Regions from separate parts of the Robiginitalea biformata HTCC2501 genome, predicted to be linked through region 1. Evidence: riboswitches for the same ligand, from Rfam matches in the RefSeq annotation. Region 1 holds a riboswitch; the other holds the start of a gene.
The links. Region 1 has a riboswitch for S-adenosylmethionine ahead of metH (methionine synthase). Riboswitches for the same ligand answer to the same signal wherever they lie in the genome.
Positions count from the first base shown of each region.

Region 2: another riboswitch for S-adenosylmethionine. It lies ahead of RB2501_RS02890 (hypothetical protein); the one in region 1 lies ahead of metH (methionine synthase).

Region 1 covers NC_013222.1:3,482,738-3,494,062, forward strand. The annotation lists gene metH (methionine synthase) at 1-3,105, opposite strand, end outside; SAM riboswitch class I at 3,207-3,350, opposite strand; gene RB2501_RS15470 (NAD(P)/FAD-dependent oxidoreductase) at 3,490-4,551, opposite strand; gene RB2501_RS15475 (precorrin-2 dehydrogenase/sirohydrochlorin ferrochelatase family protein) at 4,553-5,140, opposite strand; gene cobA (uroporphyrinogen-III C-methyltransferase) at 5,143-5,943, opposite strand; gene RB2501_RS15485 (HEPN domain-containing protein) at 5,933-8,026, opposite strand; gene RB2501_RS15490 (phosphoadenosine phosphosulfate reductase domain-containing protein) at 8,098-8,721, opposite strand; gene RB2501_RS15495 (RrF2 family transcriptional regulator) at 8,897-9,304, opposite strand; gene RB2501_RS15500 (trans-sulfuration enzyme family protein) at 9,338-10,516, opposite strand; gene thrA (bifunctional aspartate kinase/homoserine dehydrogenase I) at 10,568-11,325, opposite strand, start outside.
Region 2 covers NC_013222.1:637,288-648,612, reverse strand. The annotation lists gene RB2501_RS02920 (cysteine desulfurase family protein) at 1-717, shown strand, start outside; gene RB2501_RS02915 (DUF262 domain-containing HNH endonuclease family protein) at 756-3,047, shown strand; gene RB2501_RS02910 (phosphoadenosine phosphosulfate reductase domain-containing protein) at 3,040-4,167, opposite strand; gene RB2501_RS02905 (ATP-binding protein) at 4,160-7,387, opposite strand; gene RB2501_RS02900 (DUF4007 family protein) at 7,371-8,267, opposite strand; gene RB2501_RS02895 (hypothetical protein) at 8,392-8,844, opposite strand; gene RB2501_RS02890 (hypothetical protein) at 8,858-9,238, opposite strand; SAM-I-IV-variant riboswitch at 9,277-9,368, opposite strand; gene RB2501_RS02885 (Swt1 family HEPN domain-containing protein) at 9,432-10,295, shown strand; gene RB2501_RS02880 (hypothetical protein) at 10,457-11,074, opposite strand; gene RB2501_RS02875 (hypothetical protein) at 11,195-11,325, opposite strand, start outside.

The sequences.
Region 1 (11,325 bases):
CCCCTGTTTCTTTTTGGTTTGCTGCCGCAGGGTCCGGAAGGAGAACTCGCGGTTGTCATCCCGCCGGATGACGATATCGTCCCGACGGGTGGAGACTGCCGGGAACAAACCGAAAACGGCCCGCGCTGTCAGGGATTTTTCCCGGAATATCTTCTTGAGCATCTCCCGGGCATCCCGGTAGAGTGCCGTTGCCTGCTGGCCAACTACCGCATCCTCCAGGATGTCCGGGAATTTGCCGTGCAGGTCCCAGGACCGGAAAAAAGGCGACCAGTCGATAAACGGTTCCAGTTTGCGCAGGTCGATAGACTCGATTACCTGTACCCCCAGTTGTCGGGGGACATGTACCTGATCCGGGCCAAATTCCAGGCCGAGCCTGTTGGCGCGGGCAGCCTCCAGCGGAAGGTATTCCCGGATTTTACCGCGTTTCAGGAACTTTTCCCGGAAGGACTCGTAGTCGAGCTTCACGGCCTTTTTATACTCCTGGGACCGCTCTTCCTGCAACAGGTCGCCCACCACGGTCACCGCCCGGCTCGCATCGTTGACATGTACCACGGCAGCGCTGTATTGCGGATCGATCTTGACCGCCGTATGCGCCTTGCTCGTGGTTGCCCCGCCGATGAGCAGGGGTACGCGGAAGCCCTGCCGCTCCATCTCCCGGGCCAGGAAGACCATCTCGTCCAGGGACGGGGTGATCAGCCCGCTCAGGCCGATAATATCCACATCTTCCTCCCGCGCCTTTTCAATAATGCGTTCCGGGGGTACCATCACCCCCAGGTCCACAATCTCGTAATTGTTGCACGCGAGTACCACGCTGACGATGTTTTTACCGATATCGTGCACATCGCCTTTTACGGTTGCCATCAGGACCTTGCCGGCGGCCTGTTTGCTGCCGGGCTGGGCCGCCTTCGCCTCTTCGATGAACGGGGTGAGGTAGGCTACGGCTTTCTTCATCACCCGGGCCGACTTCACCACCTGGGGCAGGAACATTTTTCCGCTGCCGAAGAGGTCGCCCACGACGTTCATCCCGGTCATCAGGTGGCCCTCGATCACTTCAATGGGCTTCCCGGCCGCTTGCCGGGCCTCCTCCACATCCGCTTCGATAAACTGGTCGATCCCCTTCACCAGGGCCCGGGTAATCCGGTCCTGTAATGGGGCCTCCCGCCAGCTCATATCCGTTTTGCGGTCTTTTTGGGTCCCCTGTACGGTTTCCGCGTATTCCAGCAGGCGCTCCGTGGCTTCCTCCCGCCGATCCAGGAGGACATCTTCCACATAGCCCAGCAATTCCTTCGGGATGTCGTCGTAAACCTCCAGCAAGGTGGGGTTGACAATACCCATATTCATCCCCGCCCGGATGGCGTGGTAAAGGAAGGCCGAATGCATGGCTTCCCGTACCGGGGTATTCCCGCGGAAACTAAAGGAAACGTTGCTGACCCCCCCGCTCACGCTGCAATGGGGCAGGTTGTCCCGGACCCACCGGGTGGCTTCGATAAAATCCAGGGCGTTTCGGCGGTGCTCCTCCATGCCGGTAGCCACCGGGAAGATATTCAGGTCAAAAATGATATCCTCGGGCGGAAATCCGGCCTGTTCGGTAAGCAGGCGGTAGGACCTTTCGGCTATTTCGATCCGCCGCTCGAAGTTGTCTGCCTGCCCGGTCTCGTCAAAAGCCATCACGATGACCGCTGCCCCGTAAAGGAGGATTTTCCTGGCCTGTTCCAGGAAGACAGCTTCCCCTTCCTTCAGACTGATGGAATTGACCACGCTTTTGCCCTGCACCACCTGCAGCCCCGCCTCGATGATGTCCCATTTGGAACTGTCGATCATGACGGGGACACGCGCGATATCCGGCTCGGCCAGCATCAGGTTCAGGTACTTGACCATCGCCGCTTTCCCGTCGATGAGCCCGTCGTCCATGTTGACGTCGATAATCTGGGCGCCTCCGTCCACCTGGTCGCGTGCAATCTCGAGCGCCTCCTCAAAGTTGCCTTCCTTGACCAGCCGCAGGAATTTCCGGGAACCCGCCACGTTGGTGCGTTCCCCCACATTGACAAAATTGCTTTCCGGTGTAATCACCAGGGGTTCCAGCCCGGCCAACTTCAACTGCCGGGGTCTGCCGTCGGGAATCTGTCGCGGCTTGTATTCGGCCACCAGTTCGGCCAGGGCGCGGATGTGATCGGGAGTGGTCCCGCAGCAACCGCCCACGATATTCACCAGCCCTTTCTCCAGGTATTCCCGTACCTGCCGGGCCATTTGCGCCGGGTTCTGGTCGTATTCCCCAAAGGCATTGGGCAAGCCTGCATTCGGGTGGGCCGAAACGGCCACGCCGGCACGCGCGGAGAGGACCTCCAGGTGGGGCACCAGCTGGGATGCGCCCAGGGCGCAATTCAGGCCGATGGAGAGCATCGGGATATGTGAGACCGATACCAGGAAGGCTTCCGCAGTTTGTCCCGACAAGGTTCTCCCGGAGGCGTCCGTGATGGTGCCGCTGACCATTACGGGCGTGTCGATGCCCCGTTCCGATTTGAGTTCTTCAATGGCAAATAGTGCCGCCTTGGCGTTCAGCGTATCGAAGACGGTTTCCACCAGAAACAGGTCCACCCCCCCGTCGAGCAGGCCTGCAGCCTGTTCCCGGTAGGCCAGCCGGAGGGCTTCAAAATCAATGGCGCGATAACCCGGGTCATTCACATCCGGCGACATACTGGCCGTTTTGTTGGTCGGACCCAGGCTCCCGGCCACAAATCGGGGTTTCGCCGGGTTGGCCCGGGTGGCGGCTTCGGCTTCCCGTTTGGCAATTTCCGCGGCGGCCCGGTTGATTTCGTACACGAATTCCTGCATGCCGTAATCCGCCATGCCCACGGAAGTTGCCGAGAAGGTGTTGGTTTCCAGGATATCCGCCCCCGCCTCCAGATAGGCGCGGTGGATCTCGCCCAATGCCTTTGGCTGGGTCAGGGAAAGCAGGTCGTTGTTGCCCTGAAGCGGCTGGGGCCAGTCCGCAAACCGGTCACCCCGGTAATCGGCTTCCGTAAAGCCGTACCGCTGCAACATGGTCCCCATGGCGCCGTCCAGCACCAGGATTCTTTCAGTCAGCAAGTCGCTCAGGTTGTGCATGGTATGTTTTGTTTGGGTTCACCGCAGGCCGGACCTGCCGGCAGGCCGGTCAGGCGTATCGAAATCAAGAAAGTTCTGGAACAATGAGCCACTGTGGCTAATGGTTATCTGTCCGGGCAGCGGTTTCCGGTGCGGGTAGCCACCGGGCTGCAGGATAGAATGTAGCACCTTCTTTTGCCCCGGACAGGGGTAAAGGGTTGCTAAGGTTTCACCGGGTCTATTCCCTCCACCTTTCTTGATAACGCTCAGGCTGGCAATGAACAGTTGCAAAGTAACGGTACGCCTGCTTCAAAAGCAAACATTCCCATTTCTTTTTAGGCTTTAAAAAAAGCCCGGCCCCCTGAAATTACAGGGTTCCGGGCCAAGCCAACTAATTGTAGGATCTCAGGCAATAGCCTGTATGACTTCTTTTTTCGCTTCCTTTTTACTCCCGTCAAACCCGGTGACCCCGCCCACGGTAGTGTACTTCATCACGTAGCGTTTACCCGGGTTTACCACCTGGTAGGCACTCTGGCACATTACAGCCGCCTCGTGGAAACCGGAGAGGATCAGCTTGAGTTTCCCGGGATACGTGTTCACGTCCCCGATGGCATAGACCCCCGGGATATTGGTCTGGTAATCGTAGGCGTTATTAACCTTGATGGCATTCCGCTCGATCTCCAGGCCCCAGTCGCCTATGGGCCCGAGCTTGGGCGACAGGCCGAATAACGGGATAAAATGGTCTGCCTCCACGTACGATTCGCCCCGCTCCTGGTCATTATAGGAGACGACGACGGCTTCCAGGTGGGCATCGCCGTAGAGCCGCGTCACCTGCGCCTCCGTATAGAGCCGGATCTTCCCGGCAGCCGCCAGGGCCGATGCCTTTTCCACAGAATCCAGGGCACCCCGGAATTCATTCCTCCGGTGCACGAGGCTCACCTCGGCGGCCACATCGGCCAAGAAGATGGACCAGTCCAGGGCCGAATCGCCACCACCGGCTATGACCACTTTTTTATCGCGGAATACCTCGGGGTCCCGAACCATATAACTCACGCCCCGATCCTCAAAATCCGCGAGGTTGTCGATCTGGGGTTTCCGCGGTTCAAAAGAGCCCAGCCCGCCGGCAATAACCACGACAGGCGCCTTGTGGCGTGTTCCCCGATTGGTGGTCACCACAAATTGGCCGTCCTCCTGTTTCTCCAGGGTCTCGGCGCGTTCGCCCAGGGTGAAACCCGGGTTGAAGGGTCGGATTTGTTCCATAAGCCGGTCTACCAGGTCGCCCGCCAGGATCTCCGGGTAAGCCGGGATATCGTAGATGGGCTTTTTCGGGTAGATCTCCGCACACTGCCCGCCGGGCTGTGGCAGCGCATCGATCAGGTGGCATTTGAGCTGGAGCAATCCGGCTTCGAATACGGTGAACAGCCCGGTGGGGCCTGCGCCAATGATCAGGATATCGGTTTGTATCATGCTAAATTTCTGTTTTTTGGGCTACCAGCTTTTGGGTAACTTCATTCATCTCGTTTACTTTGGCCTCAAAATCCCCGGCCAGGGTTTTCCGGTACGCGTTCAGGTACTCCACCATCCGGCTGATATCATCCGGGAGCACGGCTTCGAAAAATTGCCGGAGCCGTTTGGCTGTGGTCGGCGACTTGCCGTTTGTACTGATGGCGATCTTCACATGTCCCTTGGTGACAATTCCGCCCATATAAAAATCGCACAGGGGCGGGTTGTCCGCTACATTTACCAGAATGTGTCGCTGACGGCAGTCTGCAAAGATCTTTTCATTGACCTTCGGGTTATCCGTGGTGGCAATCACCAGATGCTGGTCCTGCAGGTATCCCGGATGGTATTCCGATTCAATCAGCTTTGCGCCGAATTCGCCGGCCAGCCTCCGGGTATCCTCCCTGAAAAACGGGGCCACCAGGGTTACCCGGGCGTCCGGGCTGGACTTGGTCAGGAAATACAATTTTTCCTCGGCCACATATCCGCCGCCGACAATGAGGATATCCAGCGTCCGGCATTTCAGGAATATGGGGTACAGATTATTTCGTTCCATGATTACGCGGTTTCCAATGGGTTCGTAAATGCCGCTTTAACCGGATGGGACACCTGCCGGGGCTCGACGCGCGCAGACCAGGTGCCTTCCCGGTGGCGCACGGTTTCTCCGATCAGGATGATCGCCGGGTTTGTCAGCCCGAGGCGCGAGACTTCCCCTGCAATGGTATCCACAGTCCCCAGGGCAATCCGTTCGCCCTGGGTGGTCCCTTCCTGGATGACCGCTGCCGGGGTGCCTCCCTTGCCGTTCTCACGGAAAAGCGCAGTTATTTCAGGGAGTTTGGACATGCCCATGAGGATCACCACGGTGGCCGACGATCGGGCCGCCAGGGCTACGTCCTCACTGAGCGCGTGCTCCCGGGTGGTGCCTGTTATAACCCAGAAACTCTCGGCAATACCGCGGAGGGTAACCGGGATGTGCTGGCTGGCGGGAACGGCCAGGCCGGAGGAAATCCCCGGAATCACGGCGACTTCCATCCCGTGGGCAGCTGCATGGGCCATTTCCTCGGCCCCGCGTCCGAATACAAACGGGTCACCGCCTTTGAGACGGACCACGTGCTTGCCGCCATTGCCCCGGGCGACGATCAGGTCGTTGATCTGGGATTGCCGATAAGCCACGCAGCCTTTACGCTTCCCGACAAAGATGCATTCGGCCCCTCGGGCGTATTCGAGCAACTCCCTGGCCACCAGTGCATCGTAGAGCACAACATCCGCCCGTTCCAGGGCCCGCAGGGCCTTGAGCGTAATGAGTTCCGGGTCGCCGGGCCCGGCGCCGATAACCGTTAATATACCTTCAGGACGCATGGCTGAGTTCTTTTTGTCGGAAGGCTGAAGCTTCGGAGAGGAAGTTGCGCGCCTGTTCCAGGTATTCCCTTGCAAAGCCGGCGTCCGGCGCATGGCGGTTCATCCGCAATACGGCCTGTCGAAACGAATCGTTCCCGAATCCGCGCGGCTGGTCGATAAAATGGGTGTCAAAATCTTTCAGGATGGCCGCATGGGAATTTACCGCGACGTCCTCGGAAGTGAGCAGTGCCTTGGCTGCGTGGATTTGCGCACTGTAGGCATAGTAGATAGAAGCGGCCCATTTGCCCGCTTCCAGGGCCTTTTGCGCGTCCTCCAATTTCTCTTCCGCTTCGAGCAGCAAGGTGGAAATCAGGTCGATGACCACCCCGGCACATTCCCCTATGCCGATCGCCTTCTCGTACTTTTTATCAGTGCCCCAATCGATAAAATCTTCCGGGGTCAGGTCGGAAACATCGGAAAGCGGCTTGAGCTTGTCGTAAAAGTAATGCTGCCCCTGTTCCTGGTAATAGCGATCGTAGGGTTGGCCGCCGCCGTTTTCCAGGTAATCGTCCAGGATAATGCGCAGCGCCTGGGGACCCCGCTTGGACGGAATTTTGATCACCTTGTCGGCGAAAATCCCTTCACCCCCGCCGCGGTTACCGCCACCCAGCAATACCTGTAGGGCCGGTGCCACCCGTTTGTCGCGGGTACGAACCGACATGCCCTGGAAACCGATATGAGCCATGTTGTGCTGCCCGCAGGCGTTCATGCACCCGCTGATCTTGATAACCACGTCCGGGTTGTGGATAAAGTCCGGGTATTCCGCTGCAATTACCCTTTCGAGTTCCGTCGCGATTCCCGTACTGCTGGCAATCCCCAGGTTGCAGGTATCCGTACCCGGGCAGGCCGTAATGTCCGCGGCCGTATTGTACCCGGGTTGGGCCAGGCCGATTTTTTCGAGTTCATTGTGGAAATACGGCAACCAGGCTTCCCGGACAAATGGGATCAGGATATTCTGGCGGAGGCTGAGCCGGATTTCCGAAGCGGCGTACCTGGCAACCAGGTCGGCCAATTGACGCGCTTGCCGGGTAGTGAAATTCCCCAGGAAGACCCGAAGCCCAACCGCCACATACCCGTCCTGCTTCTGCCGGATGGTATTGGTGCGTTTCCACGCCTGGTAGGCCTCCATGTCCGCAGGAACCGGGATATCAGGGGGAGTCGAAGCAGGCCGGGGTTGCGGATAGGCCTCCGCGTCGATGGGATATTCCCTGACGGGAATCCCGGGGGTTTCCTCGGCCAACAGCTCCCGGAACCGGTCCAGGCCAATATCCCTGATGAGGAATTTCATCCGGGCCTTGGCCCGGCTTTTCCGTTCCCCATACCGGTCAAAGACCCGGAGAACCCGCTCCATTAACGGGATAATCTGTTCCTGGGGCAGGAATTCGTACAGCACGTCCGCATGGCGCGGCTGGGCACCCAGGCCGCCCCCAACCAGGACTTTGAATCCCCGCCGGCCGGCTTCCACCCGGGCGATAAACCCGAGATCGTGCATATAGGAAAGCCCGGTGTCCGCATCCGATGCGGAAAAAGACACCTTGAATTTCCGACCCATCTCCTGCCCTACCGGGTTCCTCAGGAAATATTCGAAAAGCGCCTGCGCATAGGGGGATACGTCGAAAGGTTCCCCGGGGTCGATCCCCGCGGTCTCACTGGCCGTTACATTGCGGACCGTATTCCCGCATGCTTCCCGAAGCGTGACGGCATCCCTTTCGAGTTCCGCCCACAGTTCGGGGGTTCGGTCCAGGTCCACATAGTGGATCTGGATGTCCTGTCGTGTGGTAATATGGAGGATCCCGGTAGAATAGGTGTCGGAAACATCGGCAATGCGGTGCAGTTGCCGCGCAGTCACTTTTCCGTAGGGAAGTTTGATCCGTACCATCTGCACCCCGGGTTGCCGTTGGCCGTAAACGCCGCGGGCCAGCCGGAGGCTTCGGAACTTCTCCTCATTGAGCTCGCCCTCGCGGAACTGCCGGATCTTCCGTTCCAGTTCAACAATATCCTTCTCAACCACCGGGTTCTCCAATTCTGTGCGAAAGCTTTTCATATATCTATTATTCCTATGGATTTTATAGTTTATTAGACGCATTCTTTCCGGGCAGGAACGAACAGGCAAAATCAGGTGTGCAGGCCGCACTCCCGATTCTCGAGCACCTTGGTCGGGTCAAAATACGTATGCTCGTTCGGCAGGTCTCGGGATGCCAGGTAGACGTCCAGCTGCGAGTCGTTCCAGTAATAGAACGGGCTTACCTTGAGGATCCCGTCCTTGCTCAGGCTCAGGATATCCAGGGTGTCCCGGTGTGCCGTCTGCCCCTTCCTCAGGTTCGTGAACCACACGTCCGGGCGGTGTTCCGACATGGCGCGCCGGAAGGGTTCCAACTTCACCTGTTCGGTAAACAATTCGTGGCGGGGGTCCTCGATATCGGGGATACCCATAATGGCATCCCGATGGGCCGCCGTCTGTTTGGGAACGTAGAGCCGGATATCGAGTTGGAGTTTGACAATGAGTTCTTCGGCATGCCGGTAGGTTTGCGGGGTATTGTAGCCCGTGTCGCACCAAATTACCGGAACGCGTCGGTCGATGTCCGTTACGGCATGCAGGATGGCGACCTCATACGGCCTGAAATTCGTGGTGAGTACCGGCCGTTTTGCCCGGTCCAGGGCCCAGGAAATAATTTCTTCCGGCGGAATGCCTTTCAGTTGCTGGTTCAGGTGTCGGACCTGAGATTCGGAGATAACCATAGTATTAAATCTATTGACTTACTAGACTATTTGATTTCAAAACTACACTTCTTTTCCAAACCTCAACGTTAAAATTTGATAAAATGTATGATTACCCTATAGTTTTAATAGATTTTTAAAATTTTCGGGGGGATGTTGCCAAATTGACAACCCCGGGCATAGCGACTCCCCGGGTCTACACAAAATCGGCCAGCGTATGGTTCCGGTATACGGCCAGGGCGCTGTCGCGCACCATGAGCATCAGCTTATGGACCGAGCAGGCAGATTCGTCCGGGCAATCATCGCAGGGTTCATAAAAATTCAGGCTGACGCAGGGTACCATGGCGATGGGTCCTTCCAGTACCCGCATGACGCTGGTCATCCGGATTTCACCCGGGTCCTTAATCAGGTAGTAGCCTCCGCCCTTCCCCTTTTTGGACCCCAGGAATCCGTTTTTGCGAAGCGTCAGGAGGATGCTTTCGAGGAACTTCTGGGAAATATTCTCGTGCCGGGCGATTTCGGCAATCTGAACGGGTTCCCTGTCTTTCTGCGCAGCCAGGTAGGTGAGCGCCTTGAGCCCGTATTTCGTTTTCTTGGATAGCATAGTACCAAGATAGGCAAAATAGACCTACTTCCCCTATTTTACGGCATCCAGGGCCTGCCCCAGGTCGGCGCAGATATCATCCGGGTGTTCCAGGCCCACGGATATTCGCACCATCCCGTCGGTTATCCCGGATTCCAGGCGGTCTTCCGGGCTCAGTTTGCTGTGGGTGGTGGAAGCCGGGTGGGTGACGATGCTGCGGGTATCCCCCAGGTTGGCGGATAGCGAAAGCAGTTCGATCTGGTCAAAGAATGTCCTACCGCCATCGACGCCCCCCTGCACCTCAAAGGCGACTACGCACCCCCCTGCTTTCATTTGCTTCTTGGCCAGTTCATATTGCGGGTGGGTCTTTAGAAAAGGGTATTTCACCCAGTTCACCTTGGGGTGGGACGAGAGGAACTCGGCGATTTTCAGCGCATTCTCGCAATGGCGGTCTACCCGTACCGCAAGGGTTTCCATGCTCTTGGACAGGAGCCAGGCATTGAACGGTGAGAGCGCCGGGCCGGTAATCCGGGAAAACCTGTATACCCGGTCTATCAGTTCCCTGCTGCCCACGGTAATCCCCGCCAGCACACGCCCCTGACCGTCCATGAGCTTGGTTCCGGAATGAATGACCAGGTCGGCCCCGAACCGGATGGGCTGCTGGAGGTACGGCGTGGCAAAACAATTGTCGATGACAAGCAGCAGGTTGTGCTTACGGGCCAGTTGCCCGAGGGCCTCCAGGTCCAGCACATCCACTCCGGGATTCGTAGGCGATTCCGCATAGAGGATCCGCGTTTCCGGGCGGATGAGCGCCTCGGCCTCCTCCAGACGGTCGTAGCGGAAGTAGGAATGGCTGATATTCCACTTGGGGAAAACCTGCGTAAACAGCGTGTGGGTAGACCCGAAAACGGAACGGGAAGACACTACGTGGTCGCCGCTGTTGAGCAAGGCGGCAAAGGTGGAAAATACCGCGGCCATCCCGGACGCAAAGGCAAAACCGTCTTCGGCCCCTTCCATCTTGCAAACTTTCTCAATCCATTCGGAGGTATTCGGGTTTGAGTAGCGGGAGTAAATGGTCCGCTCCTTTTCCTCGGCAAAAGACGCCCGCATATCTTCGGCGTCCTCAAATACAAAGCTGGAAGACAGGTAAAGCGGTGCGGAGTGTTCGAGGAACTCCGTCCGGTTGATCTGCGTACGGATGGCTTCCGTCTCTGGCTGATGTCTCTTTTTCATGACCTGGTGTTCTTTTGGTTTCATGGCGGGGCTCCCGCGCCGCTGTGTTTTTTAATCTGCAAATCCCTTCTCGGCAATGCGAAGAATGTCCCCGAAAACGCCCCGGGCGGTAACGGCTGCACCGGCACCCGCCCCCTGGATCACCAGGGGTCGTTTCCCGTAGGATTCCGTGTAAATCTCTATCAGGGAATCCGCATCCTTTACCTGGCCGAGCGGGCTGTCGGCGGGCACGGATACCAGCTTCACTTCCAGGTTGCCCTTGTCCTGCTGCAAGTCGCCGGACAGGTCGCCCACATAGCGAAGTACATGGCCCGCCTCCTGCCGGTCGCGGATGGCCCCGAAGTGATCATCGAGTTGGGACAGGGATTCCAGGAATTCCTCCCGGGTCCCGCCCCGCAGTTCTTTGGGAATCAGGTTTTCGATGGATACATCCCCGAATTCGTTCTGCAGGTCGAGTTCGCGGGCGAGGATAAGGAGTTTGCGCCCCACATCGTTGCCCGAGAGGTCTTCCCGGGGGTCCGGCTCGGTAAATCCTTTGTCCAAAGCTGCCTGAACGCAGGCAGAAAACGAGGTTCCTCCCCGGGAAAAGGTATTAAAAATATAACTGAGCGACCCGGAAAACACCCCGCGGATACGCGTAATGTTCTCCCCGGACAGATGCAGGAGCTGTATGGTGTCGATCAGCGGCAGGCCGGCCCCGACATTTGTTTCGTACAGGTACTGCTTCTGATGGGATTCGAGTTCCTCCCTCAGGAGGCTGTAGAAATCGTATCCCAGCGTATTGGCGACCTTGTTGGAGGAAACCAGGT
Region 2 (11,325 bases), 680 kb from region 1:
GGGTTAGATGTTACCTATTTGAAAGTAGACGAAAATGGGCTAATAGATCTTGATGATTTACGGAAAGCCATAAAGGAATCTACCCTACTCATTGTAATTATGTATGTAAATAATGAGATAGGTATTATTCAACCGATTGAAGAAATTGGAAAAATTGCTCAAAAGCACAATGTTATATTTTTCTGCGATGCTACGCAGGCCGTTGGCAAGGTGCCTGTTGATGTTCTAGCGGATCGAATTGATATGCTTTGTTTTTCGGCCCATAAGCTTCGTGGTCCTAAGGGAGTGGGTATATTGTATCGTAAAGAGGGACTCCAACTAACACCCTTGATTCATGGAGGAGGGCAAGAGAATGGCTTAAGAGGTGGAACCTATAATACGCCATTAATTGTCGGAATGGGTAAAGCTTGTGAAATCGCCAATAGTGAAAGAATCCAAAGGGTACAAAGTATTGAATTAAGAAGAAAATTTATCGAGGACTTCTATGAAAATAATAAGCTCGGACAGGTAAATTTTAAGGAAGTTAAAAGGGCGCCTCATATATTGAGTATAAGTTTACGAAATAAAGATGCAGCAGAGTTTTTAATTTCCAATTCACAGAAATTCGTGGCATCAACTGGTAGCGCATGCTCTTCCGCACTTATGGAGGATTCTCATGTTCTGAATTCAATTCCTAATTTCAATGTAAAGTCAACATTTAGAATTAGTATCGCCTAGAGTATTCAATCCTTAGTAACCCACGTTTATATTTATTTATGATCAGAATTGACAGTGCATTTGATCCGATAACATTAAGTATTCATAATTTTTTTCAGCAACCTGGCGTAGGTTATTATATCCCGCTTTACCAAAGAGAATATACTTGGGATCAAGATAATATAGACCAACTAGTGGTTGACTTATCAAGGGGAATTGAAAACAGTCTATCTGATGATGATGAAATTCGATTCTTGGGTACCATAATCTTGGTACAAGAATCAAACCCGACTGAAAATATAGAGCCTCAAGATCCAAGAGGACTACCCAGTAGAATTGATAAAGTAATTGATGGTCAACAAAGGCTATCTACTTTAGCACTTATGGCGGCTATGTTGTACGATCGAATTTCGATAATTGAGGACAAAATTGCTGACAATGAGCCCTTAAGGGATGAAATCATTCAAACTACAAAGGATTGGAAGAAGAAACTAGTAGATATTTTTTCTTTGGACCTTGGAAGAGGAACTCCTGAAAGAAAACCCATTATAATAAGAGGTAATATTGATCAATGGACAATGAATGGTGAAATTGAGAGAAATTATAAATCACCTGTTTCAAATTATCTTGCTCAATATATATCATATGTTCTAGACCCAAAGGGTGAGACAGATAAGCCTAAGTTTAACAAACAAAATAGAGTCGGCAAGAATTTAAGACTAATTCAAAATTGGTTGTCAAAAACGATTGAAATAGCTCATGTAATTGATGGGTCTGATTTTTTACCCGCTTGGGATATTATTAACGAGATTGATCAAAAATACATTTGGCAGTATGAAAGAGACAATTTGGTTGCAGAAATAAATAAAAGGGAAGTAGAGAACAAGAAGTCAATTAGTTATTTGTTGTGTTCAGTAGTCCAATTATTTTCCATTTGTCATTATCTCTTGGATAGATGTTGTTTTACTGTAATTAAGCCAACTAAAGATGATTGGGCTTTTGATTTATTTCAATCACTTAATGCAACTGGAACACCTCTTACGGCTATAGAAACATTTGCTCCCTTAGTTGTCAATACTACAAATCAATGCGAGGGGTCTTATTATTCTTCAAGAACAAAAGAAAATTTTGAAAATGTAGAAAAGCTCTTTGACTCGACAAATACGGCTGCTCAAAAGAATAAATTAACAAACGACTTTTTAACATCATTGGCATTAACAACTGATGGAAGTCAATTGTCTAGTCACTTTAGTAATCAAAGAAAGTGGCTTCATGAAATTTATACAGGTCTTGAGCCCTATGAACTGAAAAAGGGTTTGATCAGCTTTTTCGGTAATTACGCGACATATTATAAGGAGGTTTGGATTGAGTATTCCGGTGAAAATTCTCAAGTTCTTTCAAGGATTAGCAGTCATGAAGATGCAGATTTATGCTCATTGATGCTGTTATTTTTGAAACAAGCGAACCATAAAATGTCCATAGCAGTTCTTGGAAGATTTTATAATGATGTATTAAATAATGAAGAAGAATCGGTGCCTAATTTTATCGAGGCATGCAAACTAACATTTTCCTTTTATGTTTTATGGAGGTCAGTAAAGTCAAATTCTGGTTTGGACAAGGCTTATAGGGACTTTTACCAGAAGAAGAAAGACTATGAGGGCTATTCATGGAAAGAGAGTACATCTATTTCATTAGATGATTTGAGGTCTCACTATATTAATTGCTTAAGTGAGATTGGGGTAGATGGTTTTAAGACATGGAGTGAAAAAGCTTTGAGGTATTTAAAATATAATAACTCAAAGACAGTGTGCAGAATGGCTCTTTTAATGGCTTTTCATCAAACTATTTCTGACGAAGAGAATCCAGGTCTTATGAAAATAGGAGCGGAAGGGGTTGCGCCATACCTTAAACTAGAAAGATGGAATTCTGATGATTTGAAAACGATAGAACATATAGCTCCCCAAGTAAACAATGGTAGTTGGGATGATAAACTTTACACTATTGAATCGGAATTATATCAGTCGATAGGAAATCTAACCCTGTTGCCAACAGACATTAACAGTTCCATTGGAAATAAAAGTTGGACAGAGAAGTTGATATATTACAAGCACATAAGAGAAGAGGATCCAACGAAAAAACAAAAGCTTCGAAAAAAAGCACAGGATGCCGGTATCGAATTAAAAGAGGAAACCATTAAAATTTTAGAGAAAGTTCGCTATAGTAAACATATGGATGCGATTGTAAAAGAAGGCGATAAAATCAATTGGAACGCTGACTTGGTAGAAAAAAGAGCAAAAAAGATTTTAGAATTAGTTTGGGGAAAAACCGCAAGTTGGATCAATTTTAAATAAAGCAACTCGCACAACCCTCCCCTTCGGCCTGCAAAATTTCATCTTGCCAAGTCACGCCCGTTCTGGATCGCTGGCTTTGACGCTGCATTCTTCGATAATGCTCCCTTTTAATGGAAGCTACGCGTTCCGGTTTTCTGAGATCTTCTAGCGATTCGTCCATCCAGGTATAGCCTTCCTTCTCGTACTCAATGGCTTTCTCGTAGAGATCGGTGTGCTGTTCTAGTAGCCAAACCCACTCAATCTTTTGTTGATAAAAGCAGAAAAAGCAACCCGATCTACTACGTGAATAGGCCCCATGCTTAAGCTCTCCATCGATTTCTACGGTGTATTCAAGGGGTTGGTAGTAGGCTGGAACCCCCACACCCGAATTTTCGAGAATGTCAAATACGTCTTGCAGAACAATGATGTCATCATTATCAATTAATGGAAACTCCTTTAGTTTGCCCACAGGGTAGTCTGTGTCTTTTAAAAATTCAAAAACCACACGGTTAAATAGCTTTACGTTTGTTTCTAAAAGGACGTTGAGTTTTTGGCTTTGAGTAAATTTAGGACTTATTGGCTTCGCCACTTGTTTGAGTAGTGACTCAATGGAGGGAGATTCTCCATGATTGCGATAAAGTGCTTCTAGTTGAGAGATATTTTCGTTGCTCAGGATCTTTTTTACAACGTCGGAGCTCCAGATATTTTTTCGAAATGGAAAGATGGTTTGAATATTTTCTTTTTTCGAGATATAGCCTTCCCGATTTTCATCGCCACGTATCCCAACGTACGAAACGGTCGGAGTATCCCCAATTTCATTTTCAAAGGGTTCTAGCTTCATTTTTTTGGTACACCACCTAGAGGTAGCCGAAGGTAAATAGCCGCCGTAAAGCGCTAAAAAATGATCAAATGGATTCTTCATAGGCGAGTTCTCCTCGTCCATCGACCTGTATAGGCGAATCTCTTTGCCCAAAACCGAATTTAGACGCTCGATAAGATCATAGGTCTCGTCTAGCTCCTTCCCGGTATCGCAGGTATAAAAATCAATATCCAGTTCCGGATAGGACCTTCGAAGGTAAATTGCCAGCGCAGCGCTATCCTTCCCACCAGAAATCCCTAATACATGATTGACCTTATTCATTAGATTTGGTTTGAAGTTCTTTGCGCAATAAATCTAAGAGTATTTTTTGTCTTCGATTCCCTTCGAGATCCATAAGCGCTTTACGGATGCGGGTTTCCTCTTCCGTTTCCTTTTCAGAGATAGCATCGGGAATGATAAAGCGATCGTGCAGGGACTCACCGGATGCCTCATACAAGCTAAAAGCATACATGCGCGTGTTGGAATCGGTTTTGTTGTATTCGTGTATATCTGCCGCCTTTAAGAGGCTTTGTGAGCGGTCCTTAATCTGCTGCTGCAATATGGGCTCCTCTACGTCCATCAGATTTTCAATCCCCTTTCCCAACACAACGTCTAGCACGGATTTCAACCAACTTTCTCGGTCGTCCAAGGGAGAAATTAAACGCTTAAGGTAAATGCCTTGCTTACTGCCTAGGGCATTCGGATCTACACTTCGTAGCTTATGGGCTATCTCTGATTTGTAGGTTAAAAATTCTGAGGATTCACAATGAAAGGCTTCGATAAGGGTCGCCTCAAGCCGATCGACGAGGCTGTCAAAAGCCGTTCGAATCTCTCGGATAGCACTTTGCAACTGACTGGTATAACTACTTAGTATTTCTGGATCCTCTTCCTGGGAAAGATTTGGGTATCCCAAGGCATTTGGAAATTCCACAAATAATGCACGTTCAGGATCCTTGGCAGAAACGATGGCTTCTCGCAAGCGGATAGCTTCTGCCGATAGATTGGTTGTTCCTAACGTGTAGGCATTGAGGGACCGTTGAAACCTAAGAAAATTTGAGAAGATACTTAAAAAGGTAGAGCGGTTACCCACTTCATTGTTGGAGTTTAATTGAACCAGCTCTTTATAGCCTTCCAATAGGTTCAGCCGCAAACCGGAAACATTGTAACTCTTAATGTAAAAATCTTGGGGCTTGCGATTAATTAGGTCCAACGTGTCCTCATTCAAAAAGGGGATGAATCCCCCTTCTCTATGGAAAAGGGCATAATCCTCTTTTTTAGTGAGCAGGAAAATGGGAATCCAAAAATCGATTAGCCCACGCTTTAGTTTAAGAGGCGTTTTAAGTAAGGCGTCATAAAAATCGACAAGGCTTCTCTTATTGCTTTTACAAGACTCCAGAAATTTTACAGAAACGCTCCAGAGATTTTTTATACCACTTTCTTCAAAAGGTTCTCCCAATTCATAATACCCGAATTCTGAATTGAAGGAATGCATGCCCATTTCGCGAAGCAGGGAAATGTAAATTGATTTTTCAGGTGGAAAGCGATCCTCCTCAAAGCCCAAATCTTGCTGATGTTCATTCTCTAATATGGCGCGTATTAGATGTTTTTTGGCGGCATTGATGGGGGGCGATAAGTGCTCTCGATTAATAAGCTCATTCTTGAAAATGGGGGTGTCGGAATATAGCTCAAAGCAAATTTCATTGAGTTTTTGATATAAAGCCTCTTTGGAAGAGACTTGAAAAACCTTACCTCCATAAACCCATTGATTTTGCTCAGTTGCAAATAATTGTTGCAGGACTAAATCTTGCAACTCTTGGTTATAAAACAAACGCTCTTCAGTAAGCAACTTGATTGCGTTGCTATCTGATTTATGCTTTTCAATAAGCAGATCGAACTTTTTTATTGTAAAAATTACCTCACGGATCTTCTCAAAGTTTTGATAATGAACGAAAATATTATTTAGGGTGCTCTGCGAGGTTTCTACCAATTGATCGAGAGATACATCGTCAAATACCAAAGAAATATATCCATCCAAATAACCCTCTGCATCTTTAACATCTTTTAGCTTAGAGAGCACTCTAAAGGAAAAGAAACGGGAAGTGCCTGTTTGAAAGCTGAACTTCTTGGCCATAACGATGGGAAGTTCAATACGCCTTTCTATTTCTGGAGCTATTCCAAAATTTGGATTGATCTCCTTAGAAATGGAAATTAATTCCTGCTCGAGGTCTAAATCGGTTCCCTCGAGGAAATTAATTTTATTGCTGTGCCTATAGAATCGAATCAACCCAGCTTTTTCCATTTTTCGGAGCATTTCCGTAATATCGACCTCTTGAGTCAATCGGAAGTATTCGGAAATAAAGGGGGCATCAAATCTGCCACCAGCCTTAGAGAAAATGTTTGCCAAGCCGATGGTCTTCACAATATCTGAGGCGAGCTGAAAGTGCTCTTCAAAGAGCAGTTCAATACGCTCGAGGGCCCGAAAAGTAGAGTGCCACTGGGCTCTATGTGGATTGTCTGGGCTTGATATTTCGGACGGTATCGTGTTGAGCAAGTAATCAAAAACTTTTGGAACGCTATAGAATTCTGATTCGGATTGATGGATCGAATAAGAATTATCGTCATTTAAAAATGAGAATAGGGATCGCTCATTTTGTCCATAGCGCTGCAAGGAGTTCACCAAAATATTGGCAGAGAGCCAATCCAATGGGTAGAGGGCGTTGCTGAGTGTTGGATCATGCTTTAAATGTGCCCCAACAAGCTTCGATTTTATTATGAGCTGTTCCAAACCTATGAATCGCTTCTGTATCAACCGAGGCATCTCGAATTGTTCCAGACGCTTGGCAGCGAAAAAGAGAAGTTGTTCAACGGGTTCATTGAACAATAAATCGGTAAACCGACCTTTGACTTTCTCCCATTCGAGCTTTTCTTGACTCGAAAGTTGGGTGCCATAACTTGTAAAAGACTGATGAAGGGTAATTACGAAGTATACCTGGTTTTCCCCATCGTTGGCCCATTCGGAAATCTGTTGCAGTAAGTAGAGCTCTCGGGTATCCTTTTTTTTGGCAACGTGTTCTAGAATTTTTCCGAACTCGTCAATTACAAGAATTAATCCCTTCCCCTTTTTTTCGAGAGTCTTTCTTCTACGCTCCAAAGAGCTCAATATTTTTTCGGAAGTGCGCTCTCCTCTGAGCTTTAGTTTGCCTCCCAAGACGGAATAGAGGGAAGCATCTTCCCCGATACATCGAATAAACTTATATTCCGTTTCTGGTTGCAGGGCATCTCCAAAGAAATTTTTCTCGCCACTTAGTTGCTTTTGAAGCGCCCAAAGGAAGGTGGATTTTCCTGTGCCATAGTTTCCAATGAGATTGAATGACTTCTGGGCACTGTAATTGTGCAAGAACATGCGGTCAAAGATCTCCTTAGCATTGGGGGTTACGATATAATCTATCTCCTTATCCTTATCACGGATGATGTTGGTAGAAACGTTAACTGTGTAGGACATAGTCATAACTGCGCTTAAGGAAGTTCATCCGAATTGCTTCTTCGTTCTTTTTAATTTGGAGTTGTTTGATGCCGGCATCCTCTTTGTAGACAAAGTGATCCGGGTATTTATTACAGAGGTTGCTGATTTTTAATTCGAGGCCCTCATTGCTCAAACAAAAATAGGCAGACACGGTATTTCGGATACGATCTAGGCCCAAGGAGACTTCATCAGGAAAATGAATCAATATGCCATACGCAAAAACCTCTTCAGATAAGCCCTCTTGCTCATTCCGATTAATTCGAAATACGCGTTCATTTTGTGAATTTCTTTTGCCAGTTTCCTTTAATAGGTTCAAACCTAATAGGGGAGCACTGAAGTCATCCTCAATATTTCTATAATTCTTGTCGGCAACTAAATACGTTTTGACGAATACCTTGAAATCTGCAGAGAGTGTTTTTGGAGAGGTTTTTCGGTGATTTTCATCTGCAATTTTTCGCTCAAGGAAGGCGATGACCTGTGATTCTGTAAACTCCAAAGAGGCCTTCTTTAAAAAATATTCGGAAAATATCAGATGAAAAATGGAGGCGTACTTATGAGCGCAAAGATGATACTGGAGGATCCAAAGTGAGTTTTCATTTTCAAGGTATGGATCTAATTCTTCAGAAATAAAAATCAAATGGGAGAGAGGCTTTAGGCTTCCATCTTCTTCATTAGCTAAATCAAAGGCCTTCAGCCAATGTTGAATAGACCGAACCATATTTTTTCCAACACCTAATTTAGATATAGCAGACTCCTTTTTCAAAGCGTTGGCATCTCCTTGTTGTTCAATGAGTTGTATTCCTTTAAGTAGCCACTGCTCCTTGCAGTGAAAAGTGTCATGACCGGAAAATCGTAGCATTAGAAAAGGGAATATGATGCAAGTTAGCCAAATGGATGCAATCCTCCATCAGGGAAGCCACTGAGTTATAAACAGGGCGTGGATAACTGTGTATGCCTGCCGAATCTATAGGATGAGATAAATTTTATTTACCGTTGTATTCAACTTTACCAAGCCCGGCAAGTGAAGAGGAGGTAATTCTGGCAAGAAATGGAAAAGTATTGATTTTAATCAAAAGCGCCTTCTCGTCGACGTGCTCTAATTTCATTTCTTCCTTTTTGATGTTTAAGTAGAAGGAGCACAGGTAGTTATAAACAATATTTATGAGGTTTTCATAAGGCAACGTACTCAGCAAAAAGAGTTTGTCACCCACTAAATATACGTGGTTCCGATAGCTCATTCTTTTGGAAGTTCCTATTTCCGAATAGTCAATTTCCTTCAATTCGAGCACTTTGTGAAGTGCTGAGAGATACCCGGAACGGGCAACTCCCCAACCGAAATTTCCCACTTGAACATTGAAAGAATAGATAAGTTCATCGTCAGATTTTTGCGCTAGTAAGTCGACATATTCCTTGTAGTATTCAATAGAATTTTTCATTTGACCGAAATTTTTAATCGGCCTTATCTGCCGAATCCATCCAAACAAAAGTGCCTTGCTGATTGATTTCGTATTCGAGCCAGGCACAATTTTCAGTGCCGGGCAGTTTCTGGCCGGAATTGATGTAATTCCATGGAACGTCCTGTACCAGGACATAATCCCGTAGTTCTTCTAGGCCTAAAGGGCAGAGCAATTGTTCAATCTGATTTAATAGTCCGGGCGGCGGCCACGACATTTCGTGTTGCAGAAATAATTGCTTGTTATGCACGCCCCAAAGCTGTTGGACTTCATTAAACCTGGAAAAGGCATCCTCATTCCTGAGTACGCAATCCAGAGGCATAATAAGGGTGGCAAAGCGAACTTTCAGTCTTTTGCTGGTAACAATGGAAATCATAGCGTTCTTCTTTTAACGCATCAGAAATCCTCATTGGAAAGGAATTATTTTTTTGACGACCGTCCGCATTCTGAACCACCGTGGCTTTTATGCTCGGTTGGTACGCGCCTTAGCGTTCCTGATGCAGGAATAAATTTAATTCTTTCCTATAACTTTATAAAATGATTGTCATGAGAATTTTAGAATAGTATTGATGGAACGGAAGGAGACTAACTTATTTATCGCCCTAGGGGCATTCATACAGGCGATGCGACTCTTCATTTCAACTGAATTGAAATCTCGCTTTGGTGATAACTGGGAAAGAAAATATTTTGACAAACTACTTCCTCAACTACAAGAAGCCTGGGGCAAAAATCTTCAGGCGGGATTCACTCCTGAATACTTAATAGACTTTGGGAACTTGAACAGTTTTTCAATTGGAGCTAAAAAAGAATTTTTCTGGGAACACTTTGGAAAAAAGAGCCATAACCTACCCGCAATTTTCAATGAATTGGCAGAAGTAAGAAATATGACAGCCCATTACCTACCTATAGATGATGACAAAGCTGAAAAAGCATATCTACATATGATTGGGTTGGCTAAGGATCTTGAAATGAGTGAACTGGAAACACTGCTGAGGAAGCTTAAAAGGGATTCATTCAGTTCACGGTCGATTCCAAGTCCATCACCAGCTTCCTTATCTTCTGATTCCCAAAAAATTGGTAAGTCAGCGGCAATCAAACACGTTAATGATGCCATTGGAAATGTTCGATTATTTCATAAGAACACAGTCTTTTCGAACATAAATAAGTCCGTGCCTCGTTGGTGGCTAAACATTCCCCCATCAAAATTTGAGAGCGAGTTAAATATACTTTTGGTAGAAAAGAAGGAACTGATTTGGATATACTTACCAAAGAACTCATGTAGCCCTCCGGAAAATTTTTTCAACACTCGAAAAGATAATGGTAAAATCGACCTCAGTATTGGAATTGAAGGGGATACTTATTTAAAAGACACCTTAGGCGACACTAATTTTAGTTTCAGGCCTTTCGTAAAGGAAAGATTGAGCATTCTATAATTTGTAAGCGTAAATTAAATTCTAATCCTTTAGCCGCTATTCCCTATCCCGAAAAAATCCGCCTTCCCCAGGGAAGCCCTGCACTGGAATACCAAAAAAGCCCGCTTTAAAGAAAGCAAGGCGAATAAGTATTTAAAGAGAAAGTATAGGAGATTTCAGATCTAGATCGGAGAGGCAGAAATTGGATGAAGATGATTGAATAACTCAATTTTTCTGGCATTTCCTATTTCATCATATTCATATACGAACCAATTCAAAGGAGCAGGATTGATTCGAATAGAATTATCAGAAACGTCCATATTCCGAGCAATTGGTATTGGGGGTTTCGCATTTTGTTCGATGCCTCCACATTCTAAACATCTTGGAATGGGGTTGTTGTCCTTGTAGAACTGAATATTTAATAAGGATTGAGTAAAATCAATTTTCAATACCGCTGATTGTTCAACTAAACGGTTCTCTTTTTGTCGTATGGATTTCAGTTTATTGAGGCTTATCATTCGCCTTAAAATGTTGGATGTAGCTTTCTTAAGTTGAATCCGGATCGATTGCAGATTTTCCAAATTAGTTCTCAGTTCCGATTTTAGATCCTTTAGATCAAAATCCGGAATTTCATTCCGGGTTATAAACAATTTGCGACTGATACGAACCTTTCCTTTACCTATGAACCAAAAGGTGAACTCCTTGCATTGTGGACAATAAATTTGTTTAATCTCGGATTCACGAACTCCATCTTTTGGGCGGGTGATTGTGTGAAGAAATTTTATGCCTTTCTCAAGCATCCCAAGCGCGACATTCTAAATGATGTAGTAATAACTCAATAGTCATGTCTTTAGTTAATTTTGAATCGATCATCATAGACCGCTTTGATTTCTAGTTGGAATTCCTCTTTGCGATATGCCCTACAGCTCTTTATAAAGGAAGAAACCTGTAATTCCACTTCCCTCCTTGTCATTCGTCACCTTATTCATCCTTCCCCGATTATTGGGTATAATTTTCCAGGGACTATCCATGTTTCGTAAGAACTCTTTTA